One region of the Streptomyces sp. CNT372 genome, then DNA from elsewhere that is predicted to be linked to it. Evidence: riboswitches for the same ligand, from Rfam matches in the RefSeq annotation. Region 1 holds a riboswitch; the other holds the start of a gene.
The links. Region 1 has a riboswitch for thiamine pyrophosphate ahead of thiO (glycine oxidase ThiO). Riboswitches for the same ligand answer to the same signal wherever they lie in the genome.

Region 1 (4,931 bases):
GGCCGTCCCGGCGCCCGCGTCCAGGATCACCGGGACGCCCGCCCGCTCGACGATGAGCTGGAAGTTGTGCGGATTGCGGATGCCGAGCCCGGAGCCGATCGGCGAGCCGAGCGGCATGATCGCCGCACAGCCCGCGTCCTCCAGCCTGCGGGCCAGCACGGGGTCGTCGTTGGTGTAGGGCAGCACGGTGAAGCCGTCGTCGACGAGGGTCTCGGCCGCGTCCAGCAGTTCGGAGCCGTCCGGGAGGAGGGTCCGTTCGTCGGCGACGACCTCCAGCTTGATCCAGTCGGTGCCCAGCGCCTCCCGGGCGAGGCGCGCGGTGAGCACGGCCTCGCCCGCGGTGAAGCAGCCCGCGGTGTTGGGCAGCACCCGGATGCCGAGCCGGGTGAGCACGGAGAGCACCGAGCCCTGCACGGTCGGGTCCAGCCGCCGCATGGCGACGGTGGTCAGCTCGGTGCCGCTGGCGATCAGGGAGTGTTCCAGGATCTCCAGGCTGGGCGCTCCGCCGGTACCCATGATCAGCCGGGAGGCGAAGGACTCGCCGCCGATGACGAGCCGGTCGTCCGCCATGGCGCTCAGCCTCCCTGGACCGCGGTGAGGACCTCGACGCGGTCGCCCGCGCCGAGCCGGGTGGCCGCCCAGGCACCACGCGGCACCACGGTCTCGTTCACCGCCGCCGCCACCCCGGAGGGCGCGGCGCTCAGCGTGGCGACGACCGCGTCCAGGGTGGTCCCGGCGGCCAGCTCCCGGGCCTCGCCGTTGACCACGACGGTCATGCGGCCGTTCACGGCCGCGCCCGGGGCGGGAGCCGGGGGCACGGCGGCGGAAGGGTTCTCGGAGGTGTTCATACGGGCTGTTCCTGTCGTACGGGGGCGAAGCGGCCGGGGCCGAACGGCCGGGCGTGCGCGGGCAGTTCGCCGTCGGCGAGGACGCTCGCGAGGACATCGCCGGTCACCGGGGCGAGCAGTACGCCGTTGCGGTGGTGGCCGGTGGCCAGCAGCAGTCCGGGCAGCGCGGTCGGCCCCAGCATCGGGGCGTTGTCGGGGGAGCCGGGCCGCAGCCCGGCGCGGGTCTCGACCAGCGGCAGTTCGGTGATCCCGGGCACCAGCTCATGGGCGTCGCGGAGGAGTTCGTAGACCCCGCCGGCCGTGACCGTGGTGTCCCAGCCCAGCTCCTCGCTGGTGGCTCCGACGACCAGCTCCCCGGACTCGCGCGGCACCAGGTACACATGGCTGCCGCGCACCATCGCCCGCACCGTCCGGGAGAGGAACGGCGCGTACGCGCGGGGCACCTCCAGCCGCAGCACCTGGCCCTTGACCGGGCGCACCGGGGGCAGCGCCCGCGGCGGCACCCCGCCGAGCCGGCCGCTGAGGCTGCCGCCCGCGAGCACCACCCGGCCCGCGGCCAGCGCGGTCCCGTCGGCGAGGACCACACCCGTGGCGCGGTCGTGCGCCACCGTCAGCCGCTCCGCCCAGCCGCGCACGAAGCCCACGCCCGCCCGGCGGCAGGCGGTGACCAGGGCGGCGGTGAGCCGCCGGGGGTCGACCTGGTGGTCCCCGTCGACGCGCAGCCCGCCGCGCACCCCGGGTGCGAGCATGGGCTCCAGCCGCCGGCACTCGCGCCCGGTCAGCCAGGCGGAGGTGAGACCCGAGCGGGTCTGGAGCGCGTGCAGCTCCCGCAGATGCGCCCGGTCGTCCGCGTCCAGGGCCACCGCGAGGGTCCCGCACGACCGGTAGCCGGTGTCCCGGCCGCTCGCCTCCTCCAGCTCCGCGACGAACGCCGGGTAGCGGCGGGCGGATTCGAGGTTGAGCGCGAGCAGGGTCTGCTCGCCGTAGTGGAGTTCGGTGACGGCCGCCAGCATGCCCGCCGCGACCTGGGCGGCCCCGCCGCCCGGTTCGGGGTCCACGACGGTGACGGTGAGCCCGCGCTGCGCGGTGCGCCAGGCGGTCACCAGCCCGATGACGCCACCGCCGACGACGAGGACGTCCGGCGCGCGCGCCGGACCCGCGGTGATGGTGGCGTCCACCGTGGTCGCCGCCTCCACCGCGTCCGCCGTGATCGCCGCGCCCGTGCCCGTTGTGTCTGCTGTGTCCGTGTCCGCTGTACGGGACATGGGTGTCCAGCCCCTCCCTTCGCCGGCATGACCCGGATCAGGTTCGTACGGTCGGGGGCCGGCCAGCCCCCCTCTCAGCCCGGTGCGTCCGGGCTCCCGCGAGTGCCTTACGGTGGCCACCCTAACGCCCCGCCCCCGGCCCCGGTAAGGGAGCGGCCGGGCCGCGGGACCACGGCACAGGAGGCGCGACCGCATGGTGAGATCGCTCGACGGGCTGGTGCTCGTCCCCGTCGCCGACCAGGCCCCCGGGCAGGTCGGCACCCGCACCCGGTTCACCTACCACGAGGAGCGCGGGCGGGTCTGGGCCGAGTACGCGGGCGGGGACGTGGTGCGCGGCCACCTCGTCGGGACCCGGGAGGGCGACCGGCTCGACTTCCGCTACGTGCAGTTGAAGGCGGACGGCACGACCTCCTCCGGGCACTGCGTCTCCACCGCGAGCGAGCTGCCGGACGGGCGGGTGCGGCTGGACGAGAGCTGGGAGTGGGAGTCCCAGGAGGGCGGCGGCACCAGCGTCGTCGAGGAGCCGCTCTCCTGACGGATCGTCAGATCGTTAGGGTGTGCGCGTGGACGAGCGGACGGTGGAGGAGCGGATGAACGAGCGGCGGGTGGTCGTCGTCGGCGCCGGGATGGCCGGTGTGCAGAGCGCCGTCGCCCTGCGCGAGGCCGGTTTCGCGGGCGAGATCGTCCTGATCGGCGCCGAACCCCACCAGCCCTACGACCGCCCGCCCCTGTCCAAGGCGATCCTGCTGGGCACCGCCGAGAGCTCCGCCTTCGACATCGACTTCGACGAACTCGGCGTCGACCTCCGCCTCGGCTGCGAGGTCACCGGCGTCCGGCCCGCCGACCACGAGGTCGACACCGAAGCCGGGCCCGTCCGCTACGACGTGCTGGTCCTGGCGACCGGCGCCGGACCCGTGTCCCTGCCCGGTGCCGAGGGCGTCCCCGGCGTCCATCTGCTGCGCACCCTCGACGACGCCGACCGCCTGCGCCCGGTGCTGGAACGCCGGCACGAGATCGTGGTGGTCGGGGCGGGCTGGATCGGCGCGGAGTTCGCCACCGCCGCCCGGGAGGCGGGCTGCGCGGTCACCGTCGTGGAGGCCGCGGACCGGCCGCTCGCCGGGTCCCTGCCCGCCGAGGTCGCCGCGCCGATGGCCCGCTGGTACGCGGAGGCGGGCGTCCGGCTCCTCACCGGGGAACGCGTCGCGGCCGTGGAGGAGGGCGCGGTCCTCCTCGCGTCCGGGCACCGGATCCCGGCCGGGGCCGTGGTCGTCGGCATCGGCGCCCGGCCCTCGACCGCCGCCCTCGCCGGCAGCGGCATCGCGCTGGGGGCGGCCGGGGAGGTGGTCGCCGACCGTCATCTGCGCACCTCGGCCCCCGACGTCTACGCGGTGGGCGACTGCGCCTCCTACCCGTCCGCCCGCTACGGCGACCGGCTCCTCGTGCACCACTGGGACAACGCCCTCCAGGGCCCCCGGACCGTGGCCGCCGCGGTCACCGGCGGGGAGCCCGAGGCGTACGACCCGGTGCCGTACTTCTGGTCGGAGCAGTTCGGCCGCTTCGTCCAGTACGCAGGGCACCATCCGGCCGCCGACACCCTGCTGTGGCGCGGCGCCCCGGAGCGGGACGCGCAGTGGTCGGTGCTCTGGCTGCGCGACGGCGCCCTGGTGGCGCTCCTCGCCGTGGACCGGCCGCGCGATCTGGCTCAGGGGCGGCGGCTGATCGCCTCGGGGGCCCGGCTGGACCCGGCCCGGGCGGCGGACCCGCTGGTCCAGCTGAAGACGGCGGTTCCGGGCTGAGGGGTGTCCGCGGATCAGGGCCGGTGGGGGCTGTCCGGCGGATCGGGGCGCCCGCCCGCAGGCCGTCGGCTACCGGCTGTCCGCCGGGGATGGCAGGCTTGGACCCGTGACCGAGATTGACGCAAAGACCGATGCTCTCGTCCCCGCCTGGCTCCACCTGCCGGACATCGCGGAAAAGCTCGGTGTCGAGGTGACGCGGGTGCGGCAGCTGGTCAAGGAGGGCCAGCTCATCGCCGTGCGCCGTGGTGAGAACCGGACACTGCAGGTGCCCGCCGCCTTCATCGACGGCACCAAGGTGGTCAAGGGCCTCTCCGGCACCCTGACCCTGCTGCGGGACGACGGCTTCACCGACGAGGAGATGCTGGAGTGGCTGTTCACTCCGGACCCGAGCCTGCCGGGCACCCCGGCGCAGGCGCTGAGTGAGAACCGCGGCACGGAGGTGAAGCGCCGGGCCCAGGCGCTGGCCGTCTGACGCACCGCACCATCCGCCCGCCGGCCCGCTCCGGGCCGGCGGGCGTACCACGTACACCCCCGGGGGGAACCACCCATGTCCATGTCCACCGCCGGCTCCGAGTCCCCGTCCGCCGCCGCCTCCGCGCGCCCGTCCGCCCGCGAGCGGCTCGGCGACGCGCGGCTCTATCTCTGCACCGACGCGCGCCGGCGCCAGGGCGACCTGGCCGACTTCCTCGACACCGTGCTCGCCGCGGGAGTCGACATCGTGCAGCTGCGCGACAAGGGCATGGAAGCCGGTGAGGAACTGGAGCACCTGGCGGTGTTCGCCGACGCCTGCCGCCGCCACGGCAGACTCCTCGCGGTCAACGACCGCGCGGACGTGGCCCACGCCGCCGCCTCCGACGTGCTGCACCTGGGGCAGGGCGACCTCCCCGTCCCGGCCGCGCGGGCGATCCTCGGCGACGGGGTCCTGATCGGGCGGTCCACGCACGCCGAGGCCGAGGTGGAGGCGGCGGCCGTCCAGCCGGGCGTCGACTACTTCTGCACCGGGCCCTGCTGGCCCACCCCGA
Region 2 (4,931 bases), on a different contig from region 1:
GTTCGTCGAGGGCGATGAGGAAGCCGAAGCCGACGGTCACCGCGGAGACGCCGAGGGGCAGCATCAGCAGCGCGTCGAAGCCGCGAACCAGCCGTCCGGCCCGCCGGGTGAGCGCGGCGGCGGCCAGCCCGCCGACCGTGACGGAGATCGCGGTCGCGGCCAGCGCGTACCAGAGGGAGTTGGCGACCGCCTCGATCGGCGGGACGAGGAAGACACCGCCCCGGGAGTCGACCTCGGTCAGCGCCCGGTAGTAGTCCAGGCCGTAGCCGGCGGGGGTGTCGAAGGACCGCTCGACCAGCACGGCGAGCGGGGCGAGGAGGAGCACCAGCACGGTCGCCAGCACGCCCCCCAGCAGCGCCCACTGCGCCGCGCCGCGCGGCCGGTGCGCGGTGCGCGCGGGGTCCACCAGCCGCAGGGCGCTCTCCCGGCGGCGGACGGTCCACGCGTGCACGGCGAGGACCACGCCCACGGCGGCGAACTGCACCAGGGTCAGGACGGCCGCGGTCGGCAGGTCGAGGAGGTCGGCGGTCTGCCGGTAGATCTCCACCTCCAGGGTGGCGAAGGTGGGCCCGCCGAGGATCTGCACGATGCCGAAGGAGGTGAAGGTGAACAGGAAGACCATCAGCGCGGCCGCCGCCAGCGAGGGGGCCAGCGCGGGCAGCGTGACCGTCCGCCAGGCCCGGAGCCGCCCGGCGCCCAGCATCCGCGCGGCCTCTTCCTGCCGGGGGTCGAGCTGGGCCCACAGCCCGCCGACCGTGCGCACCACGACGGCGTAGTTGAAGAAGACGTGCGCCAGCAGGATCGCCCAGACCGTGGTGTCCAGGCGGACGCCCGCCAGCTCGTCCAGCAACCCGCCACGCCCGACGAGGGCGAGGAAGGCGGTGCCGACGACCACCGTCGGCAGCACGAACGGCACGGTGATCACCGCCCGCAGCAGTCGTCTGCCGGGGAAGTCGAGCCGGGCGACGGCGTAGGCGCCGGGGAGGGCGATCAGCAGGGTGAGCGCGGTGGAGGCGAGGGCCTGCCAGGTGGTGAACCACAGCACGGACAGGATGTCCGGGCGGGTGACCACCTCGCCGATCCGGTCCAGGTGCCAGGCCCCGTCCGCGCGCAGGCCACGGCCGACGATGGCGGTGACCGGGTAGGCGAAGAAGACCGCGAAGAACGCGACCGGCCCGGCCATCAGCGCGAGCCGGGCCGCGCTCCCCCGGAGCGAGCCCGGCCCGGGTCCGGGCTCGCGGACCGGGCCCCGGCCCGGGTCCCTGGCGGGGTCTACTTCAGGACGAGCGAGGACCACGACCGGACCCACTGCTCGCGCTTGCCGGCGATCGTGGCGGGCGCGACGGTCTCGGGCTCGTCCACGACCACGCCGTGCTCGGTGAACAGCTCGGGCAGCTTCGCGTCGGAGACGACCGGGTGGACGAACATGTTGAGCGGCATGTCCTCCTGGAAGGTCGTGGAGACCAGGAAGTCCAGGAGCGCCTTGCCGCCCTGCTCGTTCTTCGCGCCGTCGAGCAGGCCCGCGAACTCGATCTGCCGGAAGCAGGTCCCGGTCGCGACGCCAGTGGGCGCCTCCTTCGGCTGCGGCTCCGCGTACAGGACCTCGACGGGCGGGCTGGAGGCGTAGGAGACGACGAGGGGACGGTCGGCGCCAGCCTTCTTGCCGCCGGCGGAGCCGGAGAACTCCTCGTTGTACGCCTGCTCCCAGCCGTCGACGACCTTCACGCCGTTGGCCTTCAGCTTCTTCCAGTAGTCCTGCCAGCCGTCCTCGCCGAAGGCGCCGACGGTGCCGAGGAGGAAGCCGAGGCCGGGCGAGGAGGTGGCGGCGTTCTCGACCACCAGGAGGTTCCTGTACGCGGGCTTCGCGAGGTCGGCGAAGGTCTTCGGCGGGGCGAGCTTCCTGTCCGCGAAGTACTTCTTGTCGTAGTTGACGCAGACGTCACCGGTGTCGACGGGCGTGACGCGGTGCTCGTCCCCGTCGAGCCGCACCTCGGGCGCGACACGGTCCAGGCCCTTCGCCTCGTAGGGCGTGAACAGGTCGTTGTCGAGGGCGCGGGAGAGCAGGGTGTTGTCGACGCCGAAGAAGACGTCGCCCTGCGGGGAGCCCTTGGTGAGGATCTCCTTGTTGAGCGCGGTGCCGGCGTCCCCGCTCTTGAGGATCTTCACGGTGTAGCCGGTCCGCTCCGTGAACTCCTCGAGGACGGCCTCGGAGGCCGCGAAGGACTCGTGGGTGACCAGGGTGACGGTCTTGGACCCGGCCCCGTCGCCGTTGCCGCCGCCCCTGTCCTCGGAGCCGCTGCCGCAGGCCGCGAGGGAGGTGATGCCGAGGGCGGCGGCGAGGGCCGTGCCGACGGCACGGCGAAGCTGGCTGTTCATGGTGTGCTGACTCCCTACGCCGGTATGACCCGGATCAGGTCCGAGGGTCTGCGGCCGTGCCGCACTCTCAGCGCTGTGGTGCGCTCCCCTGTCGGAATGTTTCGTTGTCGGCCGTCCGCACCGTGCTCGGCGCGGACGGGGTCGTCCGCTCAGCCACTGTTCATCTGTGCGAACGTACAGGGCGCACAGTATCAGCCACCTCCGCCGGGCCCCGGCCGGCCGGGGGCCTCAGCGCTCCTGGGCGGCGAGCTGCCCGCACGCCCCGTCGATCTCCTGCCCGCGGGTGTCCCGGACGGTGACCGGGACGCCGTGCGCGGCGATCGCCTCGACGAAGGCGCGCTCGTCCTCGGGACGGGACGCGGTCCACTTGGAGCCCGGGGTCGGGTTGAGCGGGATCAGGTTGACGTGCACCCGCTTGCCCTTGAGGAGGCGCCCGAGGAGGTCGCCGCGCCAGGCCTGGTCGTTGATGTCCCGGATCAGCGCGTACTCGATGGAGATGCGGCGGCCGGACTTCTCCGCGTACTCCCAGGCCGCGTCGAGGACCTCACGGACCTTCCAGCGGGTGTTCACCGGCACCAGGGTGTCGCGCAGCTCGTCGTCGGGGGCGTGCAGGGAGACGGCGAGACGGCACTTGAAGCCCTCGTCGGCGAAGCGCAGCATGGCCGGCACCAGACCCACGGTGGAGACGGTGATCCCGCGCTGGGAGAGGCCGAGGCCGTCCGGCTCGGGGTCGGTGAGCCGGCGGATGGCTCCGACGACCCGCTTGTAGTTGGCAAGCGGCTCGCCCATGCCCATGAAGACGATGTTCGACAGCCGGGCGGGGCCGCCGGGGACCTCCCCGTCCCGCAGGGCACGCATGCCGTCGACGATCTGGTGCACGATCTCGGCCGTGGACAGGTTGCGGTCCAGCCCGGCCTGGCCGGTGGCGCAGAACGGGCAGTTCATCCCGCAGCCGGCCTGCGAGGAGATGCACATGGTGACCCGGTCCGGGTAGCGCATCAGCACGGACTCGACGAGCGTGCCGTCGTGCAGCCGCCAGAGGGTCTTGCGGGTGGTGTCGTCGTCGCAGGAGATGTGGCGGACGACCGACATCAGATCGGGCAGCAGCTCCCCGGCGAGCTTTTCGCGGGCGGCGGCGGGGATGTCGGTCCACTGCGCGGGGTCGTGCACGTACCGGGCGAAGTAGTGCGTCGACAACTGCTTGGCGCGGAACGGCTTCTCGCCGATCGCGGCGACGGCCTCCTTCCGCTCCGCGGGCGTGAGGTCGGCGAGGTGCCGCGGCGGCTTCTTGGCTCCGCGGGGCGCGACGAAAGTGAGTTCTCCGGGCTTAGGCATGGTTCATCCAGTGTCGCAGAGATGAGAATGGGGGCCCGCCGCCCTGTGGGCGGCGGGCCCCCAGCCGAAGAAGCGCAGGTCACCCCGTGCCGACGAAGATCACCAGGAGCAGCCAGACCACGGGCGCGGTCGGCAGGAGGGAGTCGAGGCGGTCCATGATGCCGCCGTGGCCCGGGAGGAGGGTGCCCATGTCCTTGATGCCCAGGTCGCGCTTGATCATCGACTCGCCGAGGTCGCCCAGCGTCGCGCTGGCCGCCACCGCGAGACCCAGCAGCAGGCCCTGCCACCAGGCGCCGCCGTCCACCAGGAACTGCATGCACAGCGCGCCCGCCGCCATCGCGAAGCCGACGGCACCGAGCAGCCCCTCGCGGGTCTTCCCGGGGCTGATGCGCGGGGCGAGCTTGTGCCTGCCGAAGCGCCAGCCGACCGCGTACGCGCCGGTGTCGCTGACGATGGTGAGCACCAGGAAGGTGAGCACCCGCTGCGGGCCGTCGTCGGCGGCGAGCATCATCGCCACGAAGGTGGCCAGGAACGGGACGTAGAAGGCGGCGAAGACGCCGGCCGTGACGTCCTTGAGGTAGCCCTCGGGCGGTTGGGTCATCCGCCACACGAGGACGGCGAGCGCGGTGAGCGCCATGGCCACCCAGGCGCCCTCCGCCCCCCGGAGGTAGCCGGCCACCACCATGGCCGCGCCACCGACGGCGAGGGGCACCAGCGGCGCCCTGATCTGCTTGCGCTCCTCCAGGCGGGTGGTGAGCTCCCACAGCCCGACGACGACGGCGACCGCTATCACGCCGATGAACACGGCCTTGACGAAGAAGAGCGAGGCCACGATCACGGCGCCGAGCCCGACGCCGACCCCTATGGCCGCCCGCAGGTCCCGGCCGGCCCGCTTCTTGCCCGTCGGGTGCGCGGGCATCGGGGGCGGCGGCTGCTGAGCGTGCTGCCGGGCCTCGTCCTGCGGCGGCTGCGACGGACCCCCGGAGGGCCGCGGCGCGGCCGGCGGGGACGGGTGCGCGGCCGGCGGCGGGGTGGACATGGGCTCCTGCGGATCGTCGTCACGGAACAGGGGGCCGCCGAGCCGGGCGGCTCCCTCCTCGGGGCCCCCGCGGCGGCCGTGACGGCCGCCGGGGCGGTTTGCGGACTGGGCGTCTCTCCCTGCGTCGGGAAAGTCCGGCACGATGGGCATGGGCCGAGTCTGCTGTGCGTCGTGCCCATCG

Region 2: it holds a riboswitch for thiamine pyrophosphate, as region 1 does, so the genes downstream of both, C593_RS0124615 (thiamine ABC transporter substrate-binding protein) here and thiO (glycine oxidase ThiO) in region 1, are expected to answer to the same signal.

The regions. Positions count from the first base shown of each region.
Region 1 covers NZ_KB897783.1:300,841-305,771, reverse strand. The annotation lists gene C593_RS0118435 (thiazole synthase) at 1-570, opposite strand, end outside; gene thiS (sulfur carrier protein ThiS) at 576-776, opposite strand; gene thiO (glycine oxidase ThiO) at 845-2,113, opposite strand; TPP riboswitch at 2,111-2,223, opposite strand; gene C593_RS0118420 (avidin-fold protein) at 2,307-2,648, shown strand; gene C593_RS0118415 (FAD-dependent oxidoreductase) at 2,704-3,909, shown strand; gene C593_RS0118410 (Rv2175c family DNA-binding protein) at 4,016-4,381, shown strand; gene thiE (thiamine phosphate synthase) at 4,463-4,931, shown strand, end outside.
Region 2 covers NZ_KB897789.1:96,033-100,963, forward strand. The annotation lists gene C593_RS0124610 (ABC transporter permease) at 1-1,183, opposite strand, end outside; gene C593_RS0124615 (thiamine ABC transporter substrate-binding protein) at 1,273-2,376, opposite strand; TPP riboswitch at 2,371-2,476, opposite strand; gene rlmN (dual-specificity RNA methyltransferase RlmN) at 2,605-3,711, opposite strand; gene C593_RS0124625 (phosphatidate cytidylyltransferase) at 3,791-4,931, opposite strand, start outside.